Regions from separate parts of the Streptomyces sp. NPDC046915 genome, predicted to be linked through region 3. Evidence: riboswitches for the same ligand, from Rfam matches in the RefSeq annotation. Region 3 holds a riboswitch; each other region holds the start of a gene.
What was found. A riboswitch is a leader RNA that binds a small molecule or an ion and turns the genes downstream of it on or off. The one in region 3 is predicted to bind cobalamin.
Positions count from the first base shown of each region.

Region 1: another riboswitch for cobalamin. It lies ahead of ABZ915_RS42275 (cobalamin biosynthesis protein); the one in region 3 lies ahead of ABZ915_RS01305 (CbtB-domain containing protein).
Region 2: another riboswitch for cobalamin. It lies ahead of ABZ915_RS32140 (prenyltransferase/squalene oxidase repeat-containing protein); the one in region 3 lies ahead of ABZ915_RS01305 (CbtB-domain containing protein).

Region 1 covers NZ_JBEYXB010000027.1:59,776-66,945, reverse strand. Annotated here, with positions in the region: gene cobN (cobaltochelatase subunit CobN) at 1-2,144, opposite strand, end outside; gene ABZ915_RS42280 (cobyric acid synthase) at 2,141-3,649, opposite strand; gene ABZ915_RS42275 (cobalamin biosynthesis protein) at 3,646-4,587, opposite strand; cobalamin riboswitch at 4,688-4,828, opposite strand; gene ABZ915_RS42270 (hypothetical protein) at 4,976-5,203, opposite strand; gene ABZ915_RS42265 (inorganic phosphate transporter) at 5,240-6,487, opposite strand; gene ABZ915_RS42260 (lysozyme) at 6,636-7,170, opposite strand, start outside.
Region 2 covers NZ_JBEYXB010000014.1:174,331-181,500, forward strand. Annotated here, with positions in the region: gene ABZ915_RS32125 (hypothetical protein) at 1-64, opposite strand, end outside; gene ABZ915_RS32130 (XRE family transcriptional regulator) at 61-669, opposite strand; gene ABZ915_RS32135 (phosphotransferase) at 929-1,537, opposite strand; cobalamin riboswitch at 1,595-1,731, shown strand; gene ABZ915_RS32140 (prenyltransferase/squalene oxidase repeat-containing protein) at 1,845-3,077, shown strand; gene ABZ915_RS32145 (SCO2322 family protein) at 3,074-3,748, shown strand; gene ABZ915_RS32150 (energy-coupling factor transporter transmembrane component T) at 3,735-4,838, shown strand; gene ABZ915_RS32155 (ATP-binding cassette domain-containing protein) at 4,835-6,511, shown strand; gene ABZ915_RS32160 (ECF transporter S component) at 6,508-7,170, shown strand, end outside.
Region 3 covers NZ_JBEYXB010000001.1:300,679-307,848, forward strand. Annotated here, with positions in the region: gene ABZ915_RS01270 (hypothetical protein) at 1-410, shown strand, start outside; partial or broken gene ABZ915_RS01275 (TetR/AcrR family transcriptional regulator) at 761-856, opposite strand; partial or broken gene ABZ915_RS01280 (muconolactone Delta-isomerase family protein) at 1,008-1,286, shown strand; gene ABZ915_RS01285 (SgcJ/EcaC family oxidoreductase) at 1,341-1,670, shown strand; gene ABZ915_RS01290 (amidohydrolase) at 1,832-3,451, shown strand; gene ABZ915_RS01295 (histidine phosphatase family protein) at 3,525-4,115, shown strand; gene ABZ915_RS01300 (CbtA family protein) at 4,194-4,946, opposite strand; gene ABZ915_RS01305 (CbtB-domain containing protein) at 4,968-5,189, opposite strand; cobalamin riboswitch at 5,226-5,370, opposite strand; gene ABZ915_RS01310 (acyltransferase) at 5,445-6,584, opposite strand; partial or broken gene ABZ915_RS01315 (glycogen debranching protein) at 6,749-7,170, opposite strand, start outside.

The sequences.
Region 1 (7,170 bases), on a different contig from region 3:
ACCGGGGCGCCCGGCTCGGCCAGCAGTTCCTTCTCCACCAGCCCGAAGTGAGCCGCCAGCGAAGCCCTCAGCCCGGGCAGCGCGTTCGCCTGCCCGCCCCACACCTGCGAGGCCCGCAACACGGCGAGCACGAGGTTCACGCGCGGTTCGCCGACCGGGCCGCCGCCCAGGATGTGCAGACCGTCGCGGATCTGCACGTCCTTGATCTCGCAGAGGTAGCCGTCGATGTGCATGACGAACTCGTCGAACTCGGCGTCGTCCGGCTGCTCGGCCACGTGCAGGTCGTGGTGCAGCTCGGCCGCCTTGACCAGGGTCCAGATCTGCGCCCGCACCGCCGGTGCCTTCGCCGGGTCCAGGTCGGAGACCAGCGCGTACTCGTCGAGCAGCTGCTCCAGCTTGGCCAGGTCGCCGTAGGTGTCGGCGCGGGCCATCGGCGGCACCAGGTGGTCGACGACCGTGGCGTGCCCGCGCCGCTTGGCCTGGGTGCCCTCGCCGGGGTCGTTGACGATGAACGGGTAGATCAGCGGGAGGTCGCCGAGGACGGCGTCCGGGGCGCAGCCGCGCGACAGCCCGAGGCCCTTGCCGGGCAGCCATTCCATCGTGCCGTGCTTGCCCATGTGCACGATCGCGTCGGCGCCGAAGCCCCCCTCCGATGTCGCGGCTTCCAGCCACCGGTAGGCCGCCATGTAGTGGTGCGACGGCGGCATGTCGGGGTCGTGGTAGATCGCGATCGGGTTCTCGCCGAAGCCGCGCGGCGGCTGGATCATCACGACGACGTTCCCGAACCGGAGGGAGGCGAGGACGATGTCGTCGCCGTCGACGTAGAGGGAGCCCGGCGGCTCGCCCCACGCCTCCAGCATGGCGTCCCGCAGCTCCGGGTCGAGCTTGTCGAACCACGCCCGGTAGTCGGCCAGCGGCACGCGCGCGGGCGCGGCGGCCAGCTGCTCCTCCGTGAGCCACTCGACGTCGTGCCCGCCGGCCTCGATGAGGCGGTGGATCAGCTCGTCACCGTTGTCGGGGTATGCGCTGAGCCCGTACCCGGCGTCCCTGAGGGAGTCCATCACCCGTACCGCAGAGGCCGGGGTGTCCAGTCCCACCGCGTTGCCGACCCGGGAGTGCTTGGTCGGGTAGGCGGTGAAGACCAGCGCGATCCTCTTCTCCGCGTTGGCCTTGTGCCTCAACTGGGCGTGGCGTACGGCGATCCCGGCGACGCGCCCGGCCCGCTCGGGGTCGGCCACGTACACCGGTACATCGTCGGGGCCCTGCTCCTTGAAGGAGAACGGCACGGTGACGATCCGACCGTCGAACTCCGGGATCGCGACCTGCATCGCCGCGTCCATGGGGGAGAGGGCGGCGTCGGACTCGGCCCAGGCGGCGTGCGACGAGGTGAGGCACAGGCCCTGGAGCACGGGGATGTTCAGGTCGGCGAGCGCCCCGATGTCCCAGGACTCCTCGTCGCCGCCGGCCGACGCCTGCGAGGCGTGCGTGCCGCCCGCGGCGAGCACGGTGGCCACCAGGGCGTCCGCCCGGCCGAGGATCTCGTACAGCCCGGCGTCGGCACCGCGCAGCGAACCGCAGTAGACGGGCAGCGCGTTGGCGCCCCGCGCCTCGATCGCGTCGCACAGGGTGTCCACGAAGGCGGTGTTGCCGCTCAGTTCGTGGGCGCGGTAGAAGAGCACGCCGACGGTCGGGCGGCCGTCCTGGAACGTATGCGAGCCGTGCACGCCGTACTCCGGCATCTGCCGTGGCTCGACGAACCCCTCACCGGTCAGCAGCACGGTGTCGGACAGGAACCGGGCGAGCTCGGTCAGGTTCTCCGGGCCGCCCTCCACGAGGTACTTGAGCGCCTCGGCCACGACACCGGCGGGCACGGACGACTCGGCCATCAACTCGGCGTCGGGCACGGCCTCGCCGCCGAGCAGCACGGTCGGCACGCCCGAGGCCTTCAGGGCGGCGAGCCCGTCCTCCCAGGCGCGCTTGCCGCCGAGCAGCCGTACGACGGCGATGTCGGCGCCCGCGAGGAGCGACGGCAGCTCGGCCGCCACGTCCACCCGGGTCGGGTTGCCGATCCGGTAGGACCCGCCGGAGGCCCGCGCCGCCAGCAGATCGGTGTCGGCGGTCGACAACAACAACACTGTGCTCATGCGGGTGCTCCCGGTGGAATGAAGGGCAGTCCTTGCGGCGCGCCCGACTCGATGAGCCGCCAGAGCGCGTCCGTGTCCGCGTGCTGTTCGATCAGGTCGCCGAGCCGGTCGAGCTGCTCCTCGCGCAGCGCGGCGAAGGAGGTGTCGTCGGCGGGCACGAAGCGGCGGCCCGCGGCGGCGGCCACCTCGCGCAGGAAGGCCCGCCGGAAGCCGTCCGACTCCAGTGAGCCGTGCCAGTGCGTGCCCCAGGTCTGGCCGACCCGGCAGCCGTCCAGGAAGGGAACCCCTCCTGTCACGTCGGCGACCCCGTGATGGATCTCGTACCCCTCGACCCGCTCGCCGAGGGCCTCGCCCACCGGCCGGGTGAGGGTCTTCTCGCGGGCGAACCGCACCCGCACGGGGAGGACTCCGAGGCCTGGTACGTGGCCGCGCCGGCTCTCGACCTCGTCCTCGATGTGCTCGCCGAGGATCTGGAACCCGCCGCAGATGCCGAGCACGGGCCGCCGGTCGGCGGCCCTGCGGACGAGGGCCTCGGCCAGCCCCCGCTCCCGCAGCCACTGAAGTGCCCGGACCGTCCCCCGGGTCCCCGGGATCACCACGAGGTCGGCGTCGGCCAGTTCCTCGGGCCGGTCCACGAACCGCACGACGACGCCCGGTTCGGCCGCCAGCGCGTCCACGTCCGTGAAGTTGGACATCAGCGGGATCGCGCACACGGCGACCCGCAGCACGTCCTCGCCGACGGGCGGGGCGGTGTTCGACTCGCGGACCGTTCCGCGCAGCGAGACCCGCAGCCCGTCCTCCTCGTCGATGCCGAGCCCGTGCCGGAAGGGCAGCACGCCGTACGTCCGCCGCCCGGTGAGGCCGTGCAGCATGTCGAGGCCGGGTTCCAGCAGGGAGACGTCGCCGCGGAACTTGTTGACGAGGAACCCGGCGACGAGTTCCTGGTCCTCGGGGGAGAGCAGGGCGACGGTCCCGAAGAAGGAGGCGAAGACGCCCCCGCGGTCGATGTCGCCGACGACGAGCACGGGCAGCCGCGCGTTCCTCGCGATCCCCATGTTCACGATGTCGGTCCGCCGCAGATTGATCTCGGCGGGCGAGCCGGCCCCCTCACAGATCACCGCGTCATACGTGCCCCGCAACTCCTCCAGGCACTCCAGCACGGTCCCCAGCAATCGCTGTTGCCGCCCGCCGTGGTACCCGCGCGCGCTCAGCTCGCCCACGGGCTTGCCCAGCAGCACCACTTGACTGCTCTGTTCCCCGCCGGGCTTGAGCAGCACGGGATTCATCAGCGCGGTCGGCTCGACGCGGCACGCCTGCGCCTGCATGGCCTGCGCCCGCCCGATCTCCGCGCCCTGGCGCGTCACGAACGAGTTGAGGGACATGTTCTGCGCCTTGAAGGGCGCGACCTTGACCCCCTGCCGCACCAGCCAGCGGCAGATGCCGGCCGTGACGACGCTCTTGCCCGCGTCGGAGGTGGTGCCGGCGACGAGGAGACCCCCGCTCATTTCCCACGTCCCTTCACGACGATGCGCGCGGCGACGCCGACGCCGAGCGCGAGCAGGCCGACGCGCTTCGAGAGCCGTACGGCGCGTTCGATGTCGGGTACGGCGACGGCTCGTCCCTCCTGGTTCAGCACCGGTCGGTGTTCCACCCGCCCGCCGTACGACAGCGTCCCGCCCAGCCGCACGCCGAGCGCGCCCGCGAACGACGCCTCCACGGGACCGGCGTTGGGGCTCGGATGCCTGTCCGCGTCGGCGCGCCAGGCCCGTACGGCACCGCGGGGGTCGTCCCCGGCCGCGGCGGCCAGTACGGCGGTCAGCCGTGCCCCCGGCCAGCCCGCGAGGTCGTCGAGCCGGGCCGAGGCCCACCCGTACCGCCGGTACCTGGGCGACTTGTGCCCGACCATGGCGTCGAGGGTGTTGACGGCCCGGAAGCCCAGCAGCCCGGGAACCCCGCCCACGGCTCCCCACACCAGGGCGCCCACCACCGCGTCGGAGGTGTTCTCGGCGACGGACTCCACGACGGCACGGGCGATCCCGTCGGCGTCGAGCGTCTGCGGGTCCCTGCCGCACAGGTGCGGCAGCCGCGCCCGGGCAGCCTCGACGTCCCCGGCCTGAAGGGCACGCCCGATGCCACGGGCCTCGCGCGCGAGGGAGGTTCCGCCCACGACGGCCCAGGTGGCGGCGGCGGTCAGCGCGACGGAGGCGGCACGGGAGGGACGTACGGCCGCGGCGGCGACGGCTCCCAGCCCGACGGCACCGCCCACGCACACCGCGGTGTGCAGCGCGCCCCACCCCCGGTGGTCCCGCCACAGCACCCGCTCCACGGCACCGGCGGCCCGCCCGAACGTGGCCACCGGATGCCCGCGTCGCGGATCACCGAGCAGCTGGTCGCCGAGGAGGCCGGCGGCGGCGCCGTACGCGAAGACGCGATCGGCACGCATCGGCTCAGCCGGCCGTGGGGTCGGGCTGCGACCTGGTGCTGAACCTCGAACGGCAGGCGAGCATGGCGATATGTCCTCACTCAGGGTGTCCGCGCCCTGGTTCGACGAGACCGGCGGTGGGAGTTCCTGGCTCCCGGGGCTACCTACCCCGGTGACAGTGGCGGGACCGCGCCGGATTCACACCGGCTTCCTCCCTTGCCGCCGTACATGGCCCCGGAAGTCCACCACGGCCCCGGAAGGGCCGTCAACTTGCTGTTGACCTGCATCGGGAGAGTGTGCTGAGGCCCACATCGAGGTCCGGGCGACGGCGGGGCGGCATACGAAAAGGCTCCTCCCCGAAGCCTTCGAAATCTTCGAAGTCGTCGGGGAGGAGCCTGTGAGGCCTCGGTCAGGCCTTGTTCATGATCAGGTAGATCCCGTAGGCCACCGCTGCCGCGCATCCCGCGAAGCACACGTACGCGCCGGCGACGGCCAGCGCCGCCGAGTCGCCCTGCGCGACGGCGCGTTCGCGTCGCGACAGGCCCTGGACGCCCAGGGTGAAGAGGGCCACCAGGCCGACGGTGACCGCGAGACTGACGCCGAAGACGGAGCCGAGGGCTGCCCAGTCGATCTTCATAACAGAGCTGCTTTCTTGGTGCCCGGGTGCCCGGGATCAGACGGCGGCGGCCGGCGGGGTCGCCGGGTCGGCGGCGACGGGTGCCGCGGGGGACGGGATCGTGGCCGACAGGTCCTCGGCCACCACACCCACCGGGGGCGGGGTGACGACGGCGATCGCGGTGGTGACCACGCCGGCCGGCTCCTCGGTCTCGTTGACGTTGGTCGCGTCGACCACCTCGCGGCGGGAGAGCTTCCAGATCGCGGCGCTGGAGGCCACGAGGAAGACCGCCACCAGCGCGGTGCCCCAGTCGCCGAGGTCCGTGACCGTCTCGGCGAGCGCGCCGACCAGCGCGGCGGCCGGGAGGGTCAGCGCCCAGGCGACGAACATGCGGGTCGCCGTGGACCAGCGGACCACGCCGCCCTTGCGCCCCAGACCCGCGCCCATCACGGAGCCGGAGACGACGTGGGTGGTGGAGAGGGAGAAGCCGAGGTGGGAGGAGGCGAGGATGGCGGTCGCGGCGCTCGTCTGGGCCGCGAAGCCCTGCCGCGGCTCCAGTTCGGTCAGGCCCTTGCCCATGGTGCGGATGATGCGCCAGCCGCCGATGTAGGTGCCGAGTGCGATGGCCATGCCCGCGGAGAGGATCACCCAGGTGGGAGGGTTGGAGCCGGGGGCGATGGAACCGCCGGCGATCAGCGCGAGGGTGATGATGCCCATCGTCTTCTGCGCGTCGTTGGTGCCGTGGGCGAGGGAGACCAGACCGGCCGAGGCGATCTGGCCGGCGCGGTAGCCCCTGCGGGTGGCCTCGCCCTCGGCGTCCTTGCCGATGCCGTAGGAGAACCGGGTGGCGAGCATCGCCGCGATGCCGGCGACGACCGGTGCGGCGACCGCCGGGAGCAGCACCTTGGTGACGAGCACGTCACCGTGGACGGCACCGAAGCCCGCGGAGGCGACGGTGGCGCCGATCAGGCCGCCCATGAGGGCGTGCGAGGAACTGGAGGGCAGCCCCACCAGCCAGGTCAGCAGGTTCCAGAGGATCGCGCCGACCAGGGCGGCGAATATGACCTCGGGACGTATGCCGTTCTCGTCGACGAGACCCTTGGAGATCGTGTTGGCGACCTCCACGGACAGGAAGGCACCCACAAGGTTGAGCACGGCGGACATGGCCACCGCGACCTTGGGCTTGAGCGCGCCGGTCGAGATGGTGGTGGCCATCGCGTTGGCGGTGTCGTGGAAACCGTTCGTGAAATCGAACGCGAGTGCGGTTACGACCACAATCGCGAGGATCAGCGAGAAGCTTTCCATTTACCCAGGCATTCTTTCGAGCGTCATTGGCTGGTTGACCGTAGGCAACCTGAGTGAACGGAAGGTGAACTGAGACAGGCATCGTGATGTCGGAATCCCTGGCCGTCCTCAGTCGTCCTCAGTCGTCCTCAGTCGTCCTCGGTCACCCTCAGTCGTCCGTGGCGAACGACTTCAGCCCCGCCGGCGAGCCGTTGAAGAGGTTCTGGTCGCCCGGCAGGCTGCCGCTGTTGTCGTACTGCCAGAAGGTCCAGGAGGACCACCCGGCCGGCAGGGCGCCCGGGTCCCCGGAATGGCGGGCGAGCCACAGGGCGTGGTCGGCGAAGGCGCGGCTGCGGCCGGTGCAGTCGTTCCACCAGTGGGTGGTGGTGTAGATCACCGGGCGGCGGCCGGTCTCCCGTTTCATCTCGTCGCTGAAGTCCTGGATCCAGTCGACCATCCTCGCCTTGCTCAGGCCGTAGCACTTGTGCCCGTTGTCGTACGGGTCGTACTCGATGTCCAGTGCGGGCGGCAGGGTCCAGCCGTCGGCGGTCCAGGAGCCGCCGTGGTGCACGAAGTACGCGGCCTGGGCGGCACCCGGCGACTCGTCCGGCAGTGCGAAGTGGTACGCCCCCCGGATCAGGCCGGCCTCGCGCGAGCCGCTGTACTGCCGGCTGAAATAGGGGTTGCGGTAGTCGGTGGACTCG
Region 2 (7,170 bases), on a different contig from region 3:
GGGTGCGGGCGGTGTCGCGGACGAGCTGGGCGAGGAAGCGCTTCGGCGATCTTTTCCGGCTCACTGACCGTCCTTCGTGATGTCCGCGCTCGCGTACGTGTCCTCGGAGGTGATGATCATCTCCGCCAGGTCGGCGAGCGTGGCGAGCTGACGGGGATTCATCCGCGGGGCGCGCATGGCCAGTCGTACCAGTCCGCTCTCGCGCAGCCGCAGCAGCGGGTCGGCCTGCGCCTCCAGGCTCTGGAGCACCGGCTGGAGCGCCTCGTACAGGGCCTCCGGCTCGTCCGCGGTGAAGTATCCGGCCGGGAGGCCGAAGAACCTGCGCAGCCGGTCGGTGTGTTCCAGGCTCGGCATGCCGCTCTTGCGCCACTCGCTCAGCCACTGCCGGCTGGTGCCCGCGATCCTGGCCAGTTCGTCCAGCGCGTAGCGCTTGCCGTCCGGCCGGCGCCGGGTCTCGCGGATGAAGTCGAGCCGCTGCCGCACCCGTTCGGCCAGCCCGGTCTCGGGTGCGGTGCCGCCCCCGAGCAACCGGGCGACCACCTCGGCGGGGATGCCGGTGCGGTACGAGAGGTCGGTCACGTCCAGGACCTCGGGCAGCCGGCCCGGCCGTTCGGTCAGCTCCCCGAGCCGTTCGAGCAGGCCGGCGAGCGGGGCGTGGGCGTCACTCACCGAGGTCCCCCCTGGGCATGTCGTCGGTTCCGTGGCTGAGTTGACGCGAGGCTACCGGGTCGCCCGCCGGTCGAGAAGTGATGTCAATGACAGCTGCTGAATTAGGCAGCAATCGTTGACAGTTGAGGTCCGGTCGGGACAGGATCATGACGCCACCCGGCCCCGGCCCCGGGTGCCGCCTATGGGGGAGCGGCATCGGGGGTCGGGACACCCTGGGCATCCCTGGGCATCCCGGGACACCCCGGGGCAGCCCTGGTCGTCAGCGGGTGAGCGTCCGCACCAACTCCACGGTCCCCCCGAGGAGTTCGACCTCCCTGGCACTCATCGTCGGATTGGCCGCGCGCCGCCGCCATGCCTCGGTCAGTCCCGTCTCCGTCAGGTCGGACGGGACGGCGGCCTGGGCGAGGATCACCGCGGACATGCCCCAGTCGAGGCCGGGCGGACCGTCCTCGGTGTTGCTCCAGTCGATGCCCCGGGGACCGTCCGGGGTGAGGATCACGTTGTCGGGGTGCAGGTCCAGATGGAGGACGCGGGCACCGGGGCCGGCGGAGTCCCGGGCGGGAACGGCGTGCAGCAGCCGCAGCAGCCGGGCGAGTTCGGCGCCCGCCTCGGCCGGGCCCAGCGAGCCGTCCAGGAGGGCGGCGAGCATCGTCGGCCCGGACAGCCGCTCCATCACCAGGTCGGTGCGCGAGCCGGACGGCCGCACCCGGGGCACCGGGTAACCGTGTTCGCGCACGTACGTCATCACCGCCCCTTCGGCGGCGGCGTCCCCCCGCCCCTCCCGGTCGCGGCGCAGCACCCACGCCTCGTCGATCTCGTACACGTCGGCTGTCCGGCCGGAACCCAGCAGTCTCCCCGTCGACGGCATGGCGCGACCCTGACCACCTCGCCTGTGCCCCTGGCGCGCAGCCGCCTCCCAGCCGCTGTCTACCGCCGGGTAGAGTGTCCGGGCGTCATCACACCCGTACGGGGCGAAGCCGGTGCAATTCCGGCGCTGACCCGCAACCGTGAGCCGTTTCAACGACGGTGAGCCGGACCGCCACGCACGGGAAGTTGACCGGCTCACGTGCGCGGCGGCCCGCCGTGCGCGGCACCGTCGAGGTCTACGGGGCCGAGCCGCGCGGGGTGTCCCCGTGCTGCCCGTGCTCCCCCGCAGGGAGAGGCAGAAGCCGCCAATGAACGTCCGCCGCAGTGCCGCGGTACTCGCCGCCATCGGCGTCATAGCCGCAGCCGCGCCCGCCATGGCCGCGTCGCCGTCGCCCTCCCCGTCGAAGGCGCTCCCGTCCGGGCTGTACGGCAGCGCGGACCCGAAGTACGACGGCGTGTGGCGGCAGTCCCTCGCGCTGCTCGCCCAGCGCACGGTCGGTGTCCGGCCCGCCGCCGAGGCCGTCGACTGGCTGGTCGGGCAGCAGTGCGCCAACGGCGGCTTCGCGGCCTACCGCCCGGACCCCGGCAAGACGTGCGAGGCGACCGGCGCCCAGGCCGACACCAACAGCACGGCCGCCGCCGTACAGGCCCTGCACGCGCTCGGCGAGCACGACGGCGAGGTCCACAAGGCCGTCGTCTGGCTGAAGATGATGCAGAACAAGGACGGCGGCTGGAGTTACACGCCGGGCTCGCCCAGCGACACCAACTCCACCTCCGTCGTCATCGGCGCGCTCGCGGCGGCCGGGGAGCAGCCGCTCCAGCTCCGTACCGAGGGCAGGACCCCGGCCGAACTGCTCGCCAAGTGGTCCATCCCCTGCGACGAGGACGGCGGCGGCGCCCTCGCCTACCAGCCGGACAAGAAGGGCGAACTGGCGGCCAACGCCGACGCGACGGCCGCCGGGGTGCTGGGCGCGCTCGGCAAGGGCTTCGTGACGACGGCCGGGAAGGCGGTGGAGGAGGGCAACGCCTGCGCCGACTCGGGCAAGCCGCTCACCCCGCGGGAGATCGCCCGCAACGGCGCCGCATATCTGGCGGACGAGATGCACGACACCGCCCACCTCACCTCGGCGCTCCCCGGCGCCAAGGACCAGCCCGACTACGGCAACACCGCGGACGCGGTCGTCGCGCTGGCCGCCCAGGGCCGGATGAGGCAGGCGCGGGAGCCGTACGCCTGGCTGGTGACGAACTCCGCGCGGTGGGCGAAGCAGAGCGGCCCCGCCGCCTACGCCCAGCTGATCCTCGCCGCGCACGCGATGGGCGCCGACCCGCACGACTCCGGCGGCACGGACCTCGTGAAGGCGCTCGACGCGACCGGACCGGCGCCGCAGACGGCTCGGGCGACCGGCGCTGAGACCGAGCGGGCCGAGCACGACTCGGGGACGAAGGCGACGAAGGTGTGGTGGATCGTCGGCACCGGCCTCGTCGCGGGCATCGGCATCGGCTTCCTGCTCAGCGGCCGCCGCAGGAAGCAGCAGCCGTGACCGTCGTCCGCCGTGCCGGGGCGGTACTCCTGGCCGCGTTCCTGTGCGTGGTGTCGGCCGGGCAGGCCCAGGCCACCGGCTACCGCTACTGGTCCTTCTGGGAGCGCACCGGCGGCCACTGGACGTACGCCACGCAGGGCCCGTCGACCGCGCGTCCCGCCGACGGCGACGTCCAGGGCTTCCGCTTCGCGGTGAGCGAGGACTCCGCCAGTGCGACGCGGCCGCGCGGCACCGCGGACTTCGACGCGATCTGCGCCAAGACGCCCGCGCGGGACGGCAAGAAGCGCATCGCCCTGGTCCTCGACTTCGGCACGGCCGCCGACGCCCCCTCCGACGAGACCCCGCCCGGCCGCCGGACGGTCTGCGCGGCGGTCCCGGCCGACGGGACGACGGCGGACGCGCTGGCCGCCGTGGCCGGACCGCTCCGCTACGACACCAACGCGCTGCTGTGTGCGATCGACGGGTATCCGCGGAAGGGGTGCGGGGAGCAGGTGGCGGCCGGGAAACAGGCCGAGAAGCCGGGCGAGGAGCCAGACGGGAATCCGGCCGGGAGCAAGCCGTCGCACGGCTCCTCGCACGGCCCGTCGGTGGGCCTGCCGGTGGGAGTGGGTGTGGTCGTGCTGCTGGGCGCGGCGGCGATATGGCGGGCTCGGCGCCGTGGCCGCGCGTAGCGTCACCGCCCTGCACCCCGGTGCCTGGTGGCTGTGGTCCATAGGCCTGGGCACCGCGGCCACCCGCACCACCAACCCCCTCCTCCTCGCCCTCCTCGTCACGGCTTCCGCGTACGTGGTGGCCACCCACCGCGGCGCCGCCCCCTGGGCCCGTTCCTACGGCGCCTTCGCCAAGCTCGCCCTCGCCGTCCTCCTCATCCGCCTCACCTTCGCGGTGGTGCTCGGCTCCCCCGTCCCCGGCACGCACGTGCTCGTCACCCTCCCCGAAGTCCCGCTCCCCCACTGGGCGCAGGGCATCCGACTGGGCGGCGAAGTCACCGCCGAGGGAGTGCTGTTCGCGGTGTACGACGGCCTGAAGCTGGCCACGCTGCTGATCTGCGTCGGCGCGGCGAACGCCCTCGCCAACCCGGCCCGGCTGCTCAAGTCCCTGCCCGGCGCGCTCTACGAGACGGGTGTGGCCGTGGTCGTCGCCCTCACCTTCGCGCCGAACCTGATCGCCGACGTCCAGCGGCTGCGCGCCGCCCGCCGGCTGCGCGGCCGCCCGGACCGGGGCGTACGGGGCCTGCTCCAGGTCGGACTCCCGGTGCTGGAGGGCGCGCTGGAGCGGTCCGTCGCGCTCGCCGCCGCGATGGACGCCCGCGGTTACGGCCGTACCGCCGACGTCCCCGCCCGGATCCGCCGTACGACCGCCGCCCTCACCCTGGGCGGCCTGCTCGGCGTGTGCGCGGGCACGTACGGCCTGCTCACCGCCGAAGGCGGCACGTACGGGCTGCCGGTCCTGCTGGTCTCGGTCGCCGCCGCCCTCGCGGGTCTGCGCCTCGGGGGCCGCCGTACCCTGCGCACCCGTTACCGCCCGGACGCCTGGGACGCGCGTGCCTGGCTGGTCGCCGCGTCCGGGGCGGCCGTCGCCGCGCTGCTGACCCTCGCCTCCGTGAGCGACCCCGACGCCCTGCGCCCCGGGGTCGTACCGCTGACCGCACCCCAGCTCCCGCTCTGGCCCGCGGCCGCGATACTCCTCGCCCTGCTGCCCGCCTTCGTCGTCCCCGTCTCCCCCGTCCCCGTCCCCGTCGTCCCCAAGGAGTCGTCGTGATCCGCTTCGAGGATGTCTCCGTGACGTACGACGGGTCGCCCGAACCGACCGTCCGGGGTGTGGACTTCGAGGTGCCGGAGGGCGAACTCGTGCTGCTCGCCGGGCCGTCGGGCGTGGGCAAGTCCACCCTGCTGGGGGCGGTCAGCGGGCTGGTGCCGCACTTCACCGGCGGCACCCTGCGCGGCCGGGTGACGGTCGCCGGCCGGGACACCCGTACCCACAAGCCGCGTGAACTCGCCGATGTGGTGGGCACGGTGGGCCAGGATCCCCTCGCGCACTTCGTCACGGACACCGTGGAGGACGAACTCGCCTACGGAATGGAGTCCTTGGGGCTCGCTCCGGAGGTGATGCGGCGGCGCGTCGAGGAGACCCTCGACCTGCTGGGCCTGGCCGATCTGCGCGACCGGCCCATCGCCGGCCTCTCCGGCGGCCAGCGGCAGCGGGTGGCGATCGGCTCGGTGCTCACTCCGCACCCCCGGGTCCTCGTCCTCGACGAGCCGACCTCGGCGCTCGACCCGGCCGCCGCGGAGGAGGTCCTCGCCGTCCTCCAGCGGCTCGTCCACGACCTCGGTACGACGGTCCTGATGGCCGAGCACCGGCTGGAACGCGTCGTCCAGTACGCCGACGAGATCGTGCTCCTGCCCGCCCCCGGCGCCGCCCCGCTGCTCGGCAGCCCGGCCGAGGTGATGGCCGTGTCCCCGGTGTACCCGCCGGTGGTGGACCTCGGCCGGCTGGCGGGCTGGTCCCCGCTGCCGCTGACGGTCCGGGACGCGCGCCGCCGGGCGGGCGGGCTCCGGGACCGGCTCGCCGGGCGGGACGCGGCCCCCAGCGCGCAGCCGACCGCCGCCACGGCACCCGCTTCCCCGCCGTCTGCCCCCCGCCGCCGCCTGTTCCGGCGCACCCCCGAGCAGGCCGCGCCCCCCGCTGCCGCCGAGGTCCGTTCCCTGGCCGTCCGCCGGGCCCGCGTCGACGCGCTCCGGCACGTGGACCTCACCGTCGCCCCCGGCGAGACGGTCGCCCTCATGGGCCGCAACGGCGCCGGAAAGTCCACCCTCCTCTCCACGCTCGTGGGTCTCGTCGCACCGTCCGCCGGATCGGTGCACGTCGGAGGGGCCGTGCCGCACCGCACCCCGCCGCGCGAGCTGGTGCGCCGGGTCGGCCTGGTTCCGCAGGAGCCACGGGACCTGCTGTACGCGGACACGGTCGGCACGGAGTGCGCGGCGGCCGACCGGGACGCGGAGGCCGCGCCGGGCACCTGCCGTGCGCTGGTGTCGGAGCTGCTGCCGGGCATCGGCGACGACACCCACCCGCGCGATCTCTCCGAGGGCCAGCGGCTGGCGCTCGCCCTGGCCGTCGTACTGGCCGCCCGCCCTCCCCTGCTCCTGCTGGACGAGCCGACCCGGGGTCTGGACTACGCGGCGAAGGCCCGCCTGGTCACGGTGTTGCGGGGCCTCGCGGCCGAGGGGCACGCCATCGTGCTGGCCACGCACGACGTGGAACTGGCGGCCGAGATCGCCCACCGGGTCGTGCTGCTCGCCGACGGCGAGGTGATCGCCGACGGCCCGACGGCCGACATCGTCGTCTCGTCCCCGTCCTTCGCACCCCAGGTGACCAAGATCCTCGCCCCGCAGCGCTGGCTCACGGTCACCCAGGTCCGGGAGGCGCTGGCGTGACCCGCCGCCCCCGTCCCGGTTCCCGGCCCGTTCTGCTCGGCCCCCGCTCCACGACCGCGCTCGTCCTGGTCGGCGCGGTCGGGGTGGTCGCCTTCGGCTGGCCCTTCCTCGCCCCGCCCACCTCCCAGCTCGGCGCCCACGCGCAGGACGCGCCCTGGCTCTTCGCCGGGCTGCTCGTGCTCCTCGTAGCCGTCGTCGCCGCGACGATCTCCGAATCGGGGCTCGGGCCGAAGGCCGTGGCCATGCTGGGGGTGCTGGCCGCGACCGGTGCGGCGCTGCGGCCGATCGGCGCGGGCACCGCCGGTGTCGAGCCGATGTTCTTCCTCATGGTGCTCAGCGGGCGCGTCCTCGGTCCGGGCTTCGGCTTCGTCCTCGGCTCGGTCACGATGTTCGCGTCCGCCCTGCTCACCGGCGGGGTGGGCCCCTGGATGCCGTTCCAGATGCTCGCCATGGGGTGGTTCACGATGGGCGCGGGCCTGCTGCCGGGCCCGGACCGGCTGCGCGGCCGGGCCGAACTCGCGCTGCTGTCCGCCTACGGCTGCCTGGCCTCCCTCGCCTATGGCACGGTGATGAACCTGGCGGGCTGGCCCTTCATGAGCGCGCTGGCCTCGGGCATCGCCTTCGACCCGCACGCCGCCGTCCCCACGAACCTGGCCCGC
Region 3 (7,170 bases):
ACGGAGCCATCACTGCCGAGGGCGACAACCTGGCCGTCTGGTGCAAGGCCGGAGCCGAGATGATCTTCGGCCACGTAGCCGCCCCGGAACCGGCGACGCCGGCGGCCGGCCAGAAGTCCCTGACCGACCGCACCTTTCTGCGCCGCGCGCTGGCCGCGGCCGAGCGCCACTGGCACCTGACCGCGCGCCGGGACGTCCGCGGCGGCACGGGCGATGCACTGGGGCGCTGGAACCACGCCTCCGCCGCAGCCCTTGCCCTGGTCGAGACGTACACGGTGGGCCAGGCCACCGACCCTCGCCGCGGCCTGCGCCCGGGTCACCGACCCGGGTACCCGCGCCGTCCTGGACGACCTGCGCACCCTGTTCCTGCTCGACCGGCTGGCCCCGCTCAGCGGACTCCTGCTTGCTGACGTCGAACACCTGATCCCAGCGCGACTCATGACCGTGTGCAGGCGATCATCCGCTCCGCCGCCCCATGGAAGACCTGTGCGTCAACGCGGACGCCGGCCGGTTGCTGACCGCGGCCCTCGCCTCCGGCAAGCCCCTCGCCATTGTCTGCCACGCACCGGCCGCACTGCTGGCGACCAGGATCCATGGGGTGTCACCCTTCGCCGGGTACCGGGTCACCGCGTTCACCAACGAGGAAGAGGAAGCGGTCGGGCTGGGGCCGAAGGCCCGATGGCTGCTGGAGGACGAACTGATCGACTTGGGCGTCGACTTCACCAAGGGAGGCATTCACGGCCGCCGTGTCGGGACGGCATGCGGCGATCAGCGACAGGCAGTTCTCCCACAGGGCTTCGAGGTGCCGGGTGTCGTCGTAGAGCTTGGCGAACAGCACTTGGCCCTCGAGCTGGGCGCCGTGGCGCTGCTGACCGTCGGATATTCCCACACGACTTGCCGACGCCGGGTGACCGCGTCCGGCGTTCGGATGCGCACCGAGCAGGATCGTGTCCCCATGGAAAGCGATGCAGCCCGCACCCCAGTCACATCCCAGAGAGGAAGAGACCATGAAGGAGTTCCTGGTCGAGCTCACCACGACCGTGCCCGAGGGCACCGACTCCGCCGAGGTCGGCAGGCGCCGCGCCGACGAGGCCGCCCGGGCCAGGGAGCTCGCCGCGGCCGGTCAGCTGGTCCGGCTGTGGCGCCCGGTGGGCGAGCTCCGCAGCATCGGAGTGTGGCGCGCCGACGACGAGGCGGACCTACGCGAGAAGGTCCTCGGAACCCTGCCTCTGTGGCCCTGGATGACCGCGGTGGTCACCGCCCTTCAGTCGCACCCCAACGACCCGAACCCGCCCCTGCTGGGCAGCAGCGCCACGCAGGAAGCGATCCTGCGTGGCGTCATGGACGGCTGGAAGTCCGCGGTCGACGCACACGAACCGCAGCAGGTCGCCTCCCTCTTCACCGAGGACGCCGTCTTCCAGGGGCTTCACCCCTACACCGTCGGCCGCCAGGGAGTCGCCGACTACTACGACTCCCAGCCTCTCGGCCTGACGGCGGACTACGAGGTACTGCAGACGCGGCAGTTGGCCGAGGACGTCCTGCTCGGCTACCTGGGTGTCGACTTCTCCTTCACCGACCGGCCGACGATCGAAGTCACTCTCAGCGTGGTCCTCAGGCACGTCGTCGACCAGTGGCGCATCGCCCACTATCAGGTGTCGAAGCTGAACTGACGCGGATACATCTCGTCGAGGGTTTGACGCATGATCGGCATGATGGACCGGATCGTTGGCGTACTTCCTGCGATGCTGCCATCGAAATGGAAGTCAATCAGCGGAAAGTCCCTACAAAGGTCTTGTCAGCCGACGACGACTTCCAGGCGGTGGAGAAGGCCATGACTGATCACGCAGCCGATCTGGTGATCCGGGCCGACGCGGTGCACACACTGGTGCCCGGCCAGGCCCCGCAGCGGGCGCTGGCCGTGCGCGGTGACCGCATCGCGGCCCTCTCGCCCGACCCGAACGGTCTCGACGACTTGGTGAGCTCGCGCACCAGGGTCCAGGACCTGCCCGGCGCCACGGTGCTGCCGGCGTTCGACGACACCCACACCCATCTGATCTACGCGGCGCTCGGCGCGCACGACGTCCCCGTCCACCAGGCCCGCACCATCCCCGAATTCCTGGACCTGATCCGGCAACGGGCCAAGAGCACCCCCGAGGGCGAGTGGATCCGCACCACCACCAACTGGCAGGAGCTCAACCTGGCCGAGCGGCGCCTGCCCACCGCCGCCGAACTGGACCAGGCCACCGACCGGCACCCGGTCCTGGTCAAGCGCGGCGGCCACAACGACGTCGTCAACACCCACGCGCTGCGCCTGGCGGGCATCACCGAGGACACCCCCGTGCCGCCGGGCGGAGTCATCGGCCGCGACGCCGACGGCAGGCTCGACGGCAGGCTGATCGACAACGCGCTGGGCCTGGTGGAGCGTCTGTTCCCGGCCCCGGACCTGGCCCAGCGCATCGACGGACTGCGTCTGGCCGGCAGCCAGTACGCCGCCACCGGCATCGGCACCGTGCGCGACTGCGCGGTCTCCCTCGACGACTACACGGCGCTGCTGGCCGCCCGCGAGGCCGGCGCGCTGAGCACCCGGGTCCGTGTCCTGGTCTCGGCCCTCGGAATGACCAGCGCGGCCCAGGTGGAGGACCTGCTCGACGCGATGGAGGACCGGCGTTACGACGCCGACCCGTGGCTGCGGGTGTGGGGGGTGAAGTTCGGCCTCGACGGCGGTCTCGAGGCCGGGGCCACCGAGGAGCCGTACGCCTGTGACCCCGCCTTCTCCGGAACGCTGATCTGGGAGCCCGACGCGCTGGCCGAGGCCGTCGAGGCCGTGGTCCGGCGCGGCTGGCGGGTCGGTACGCACGCCTACGGCGACCGCGCGGTCCGCATGCTTCTGGACGTCTACGAACGTGTCCTCCAGCGCAACCCGGGCCTGCCCGCCGGGACGCTGGTGATGGAGCACGGCGGCCTGGCCGGCCCCGAACAGCGCGCCCGCGCCGTGGCCCTGGGCATCCCCGTCACCATCCAGCAGCCGCTGCTGCACGACACCGCCGAGGTGGAAGAGGGCTTCTGGGGCCCGGAGCGCGTCGCCCGGCTCTTCCCCGCCCGAGGCTGGGTCGACCTGGGCGCGCAGGTCAGCGCCGGATCCGACTTCCCCGTCGGCCAGTTCGGGGCCATGCGCTCCGTCTGGGGCATGACCACCCGGCAGACGGTCATCGGTGTCCGGGGCCCCGAGCACGCCATCACCTACGAAGAGGCCCTCGCCCTGCACACCGTCAACGCCGCCCGGCTGACGGGCGAGGGGAACCTGCGCGGCACCCTCGCCCCCGGCCGCTTCGCCGACCTCACCATCTGGGACCAGGACCCCGCCCACTGCCCCGCCGACGCCCTGCGCGACCTGAACCCCACCCGCACCATCGTCGGTGGCCTCCTCGTCACACCCGCCGGCGCGCGATAGGGCACCTCCCTGTTATGTTCGCGACCGAGGCAGGCGATCCGCGTCCCATGCCGACCGCAGGAGGAGCAGCCACGTGACCAGCCGTGTCACCTTCGTCTCGGCCGCGACGAGCCCGTCGCTGCGTCAGGCCCGCTTCTACGACGGCGACTCGGTGGACGACGGTGGGGCGGCCCGCGCCCGCTCGGCGGCCGGGTCGTTGCCCTCGCCGGCCCGGGTGGCCACGTCCCCGAGCACGCGCTGCCGGGAGACGGCGGTGGCACTCGGTCTCGACGTCGTCCAGACGCCGGAGTTGCGGGGTCTGGACGTGGGCCGCTGGCGAGGCCGCACCCTTGACGAGGTGGCGGCCGCCGAGCCGGAGGCTGTGGGCCACTGGCTCGCCGACCCCGGCTGGGCGGCACACGGCGGCGAGTCGGTGCGGGACGTGTGCGAGCGGGTCGGGCGCTGGCTGGACGCCGTGCGGGACACGGACGGCCGTACGCTCGCCGTGGTCGAGCCGGAAGTCGTTCGAGCCGCGGTCGTTCATGTACTGGGCCTGCCCGCATCCGCCTTCTGGCGGCTGGACGTACCGCCGCTGACGGCCACGGAGCTCACTGGCCGGGCCGGACGGTGGAATCTGCGGCTCGGGCAGCCGCCGGCCACGTCGGACACCGTCTCGGCGCGCTGAGACCCTACGGGCGCGTCCCCCTTGACGCGAGAGGGCCCCTCGGAGGTTTCCGAGGGGCCCTCTCGTATCCCGGAGCGTTCAGTTCGAGGCGGGAACCGTCCGCCCGGACGAGGCTGCCGCGGGCTTGGGATTCAGCTGCCGCTCGGCCAACTCGCCGAAGAGCAGGCCGAATCCGCCCCACAGGACGGTCTGGACGGCCAGTGCGGACAGGCGGAACCGCCACAGCAGGGTGGCCGGGAAGTCCTTCGGCACCTCGTTGACGGCCGGCAGGAACGCGTACGCCAGCCCGATCACGACGGCGAACGCGGCCACCGCGACCACCGTCGCCCACCAGGTGCCCAGGCCGGGCGCGAGGCGCTTGCCCAGGATGGTGGCGGCGATCGCCAGGAGGACGCTGAGCAGCATCATCAGGAAGTACAGGGTGGTCCGCTTGCCGATGGTGTCGGGCTCACCGACGGACGGCGGATTGGCCGGGTACTTCAGGAAGGGCACGACGTACACGGCGAGCAGCGCGCAGCCGGACAGCAGCAGCGCCGTCGCCCGCGGGCCGAAGCGGCCGACCCGGCCCAGCGCGAAGCAGTACGCGAGCGCGGCGATGCCGCCGAAGGCGACCCCGTAGACCAGGACGCCGGTGGCGAGCCCCGCCGTGGACTGGAGGGAGCGGGAGACGACCTCCATCTCGTGCTCGTGGGAGTGGGCGTCCTCGAAGCTGATCGCCTTGTCGACATTCGGCTCACCGAGGAGGTAGGCGGCGACCAGAGCGAGCACGCCGGCGGCCAGGCCGGCGAGCATGCCCCGCACGAGGAGATTCCTTACCGTTGCGGAATTCATGGGCGTGCGGCGTCCCTCGCGTCAGTGGCAGGGGAAGCCGAGCAGGTGGCGGGCGTCGTGCACCCATTCGTGGACGTCCGTGCCGTTGAGCACGGAGGTGGCGCCCTGCTCGGCGCCGACGAAGTACAGCAGGACGAGCATCAGGATGCCGAAGAAGACCGCCCAGGGGGCTATCGCCTTCAGCGGGAGCGTGGCGGGAACGGCGGGAGTGGTGGCTGTCGGCTGGGCGACGGTCTGCGCCATGGCAGTACCTCCTCTGGGAGTTCGCGTCCCATCTCGGTGGTGCAGTGGACGACGGCCACGGGTCTGACTTGCCGGACGCCCCGAAGGGCGCCTGGCATACAGTGGCGCGACCGTGCCGGATTCCCACCGGCTTCCGTCTCGCCGTCGTCGATATCGGACAGACCGTACCGCGTGACGCGGACACGGCCAAGACCGCACCACCGGGCGTGACCTTCCTCTCGAGCCGCGGGGCCGACCGCAGGCGGGACAGGCCGGTCAGCGCGAACGTCCCGCCGAGAGCATGGACTTCCAGGATCGGTTTCGCTTGAAGGGCATCTCGAAGAGCTCTGCGAACAGCCAGGCCGACAGGACCGAGGCGGGCAGCCCCAGGACCACGGTGACACAGAACGTGGGCAGTCCGGCCGACACGTACTCCGGGGCGACTTTCCGCACGACGACCATGACGATCGGAAGATGAATGAGGTAAAGGCTGTAGGAGAAATTGCCGAGGCTGCGCATGGGCCGGGTGGCCAGGAGCCGCATCACAGAGGCCGGACGCCCGGTGGCGACCGCCACCAGGAACATCGTCATGGCGGGTGCGATGGCGAGATCAACCCAGAAGTAATGATGTATCGTCCAGGTCGATCCCCGGACGGCGATGAGCGATATCACCGGCATGACGGCCAGAGCGGCGAACCAATGCCAGGGCAGGCGCCGGACCTTTTCTCGCGCAACGATGATTCCCGCGCCGACCAGACCGGCGACGAATACGGGCGCGAGATTCGGGGCCAGCCAGTTGTCACTTTCCATCGGCGATGCGTTTTCCGCCAGCAGCCCACGTAAGGCCACCAGTAGGGTCACACCGCTGATCAGGAGTACCGCACCCAGTCGTCGCCGGACAAGAAGCAGCAGCGGAAAGACGAGATACAGCTCCGCCTCCACGGCGATCGACCAGAATGCCCCATTCGGTGTGCGAGCCGTGAACATGTCCTGGGCCACCAGACCGTACACGAGAACGGTTCTGACGTTCGGCGGCCCATGATGGGAGGCGGGTACGACGAAGTAACCGATCACCACGCTCAATGCGAGTGCGGCCCAGTACGGGGGAAGGATGCGCCAGGCGCGGCGCCGCAGGAACCGCGCAATACCTCCCTGCCGCCAGCCGTGGCGCGCGGGGGAAATGGCCAGCGAGAAACCGGACAGCACGAGAAAGAAGACGACGGCGAGACGCCCGTACATCAGCCAGCCCAGCCAGGACGGGCCCGAGTTCTTGGGAAACCCTGGAAAGGCCAGCAGCCAGCAGTGAAAAAGGACCACGTACAGTGCGGCCACACCGCGGAGCCCGTCAAGACCCGGCACATGGATTCCGCCGCCGCCCTCGATCCTCCCGTCCGTCCGCCGTGCCAGGACGGCCATGTCGGGCTCGCTGCTGACGGGACGGCTCGATAATGATGAAATTGTTCAGCCCTTTCCTCTCGGCGCCGTGTTGGAACACGTGGCCACCGCTCGCGGTCCGGGTGACACAGCGCCACCCATGGTGACTCATACGTCGCGCACAGCAAGGAGGTTCAATCGCGGCGTTAGGCGGCCTCGGCGAGGAGGAGGTAGCCGGCGGCGGTCCAGGTGTAGGCCCGGTCGCGCAGGCCCGTTCCGGTGAGGGCGTCGAAATTCTCCGCGCACCAGGACCGTCGCGGGGGCCCAGACCGGGCCGCGCCAGTAGCCGTCGGGGCGGTAGTGCGGTGAGGCGGGCCGTTCGGTGGCCAGGCCGTTCGGTGGCCAGGCCGTACGGGGTCAGGTGGTCCTTGATCCCGGCGGCCAGAGCCTTGCCGACACTCTGCGGCAGGTGCGCGCCCAGGACGACCGGCAGCAGCTCCAGCAGACTGGAGCTGCTCCACGCCCGCGAACTCTCCACACCACGGGCCAGGAACCTCTCCCCCGTCCACAGGTCGTCGAGCATCGCGGTCCGCGTCGCCTCCGCGGTGCGGCTCCAGCGTTCGGGATC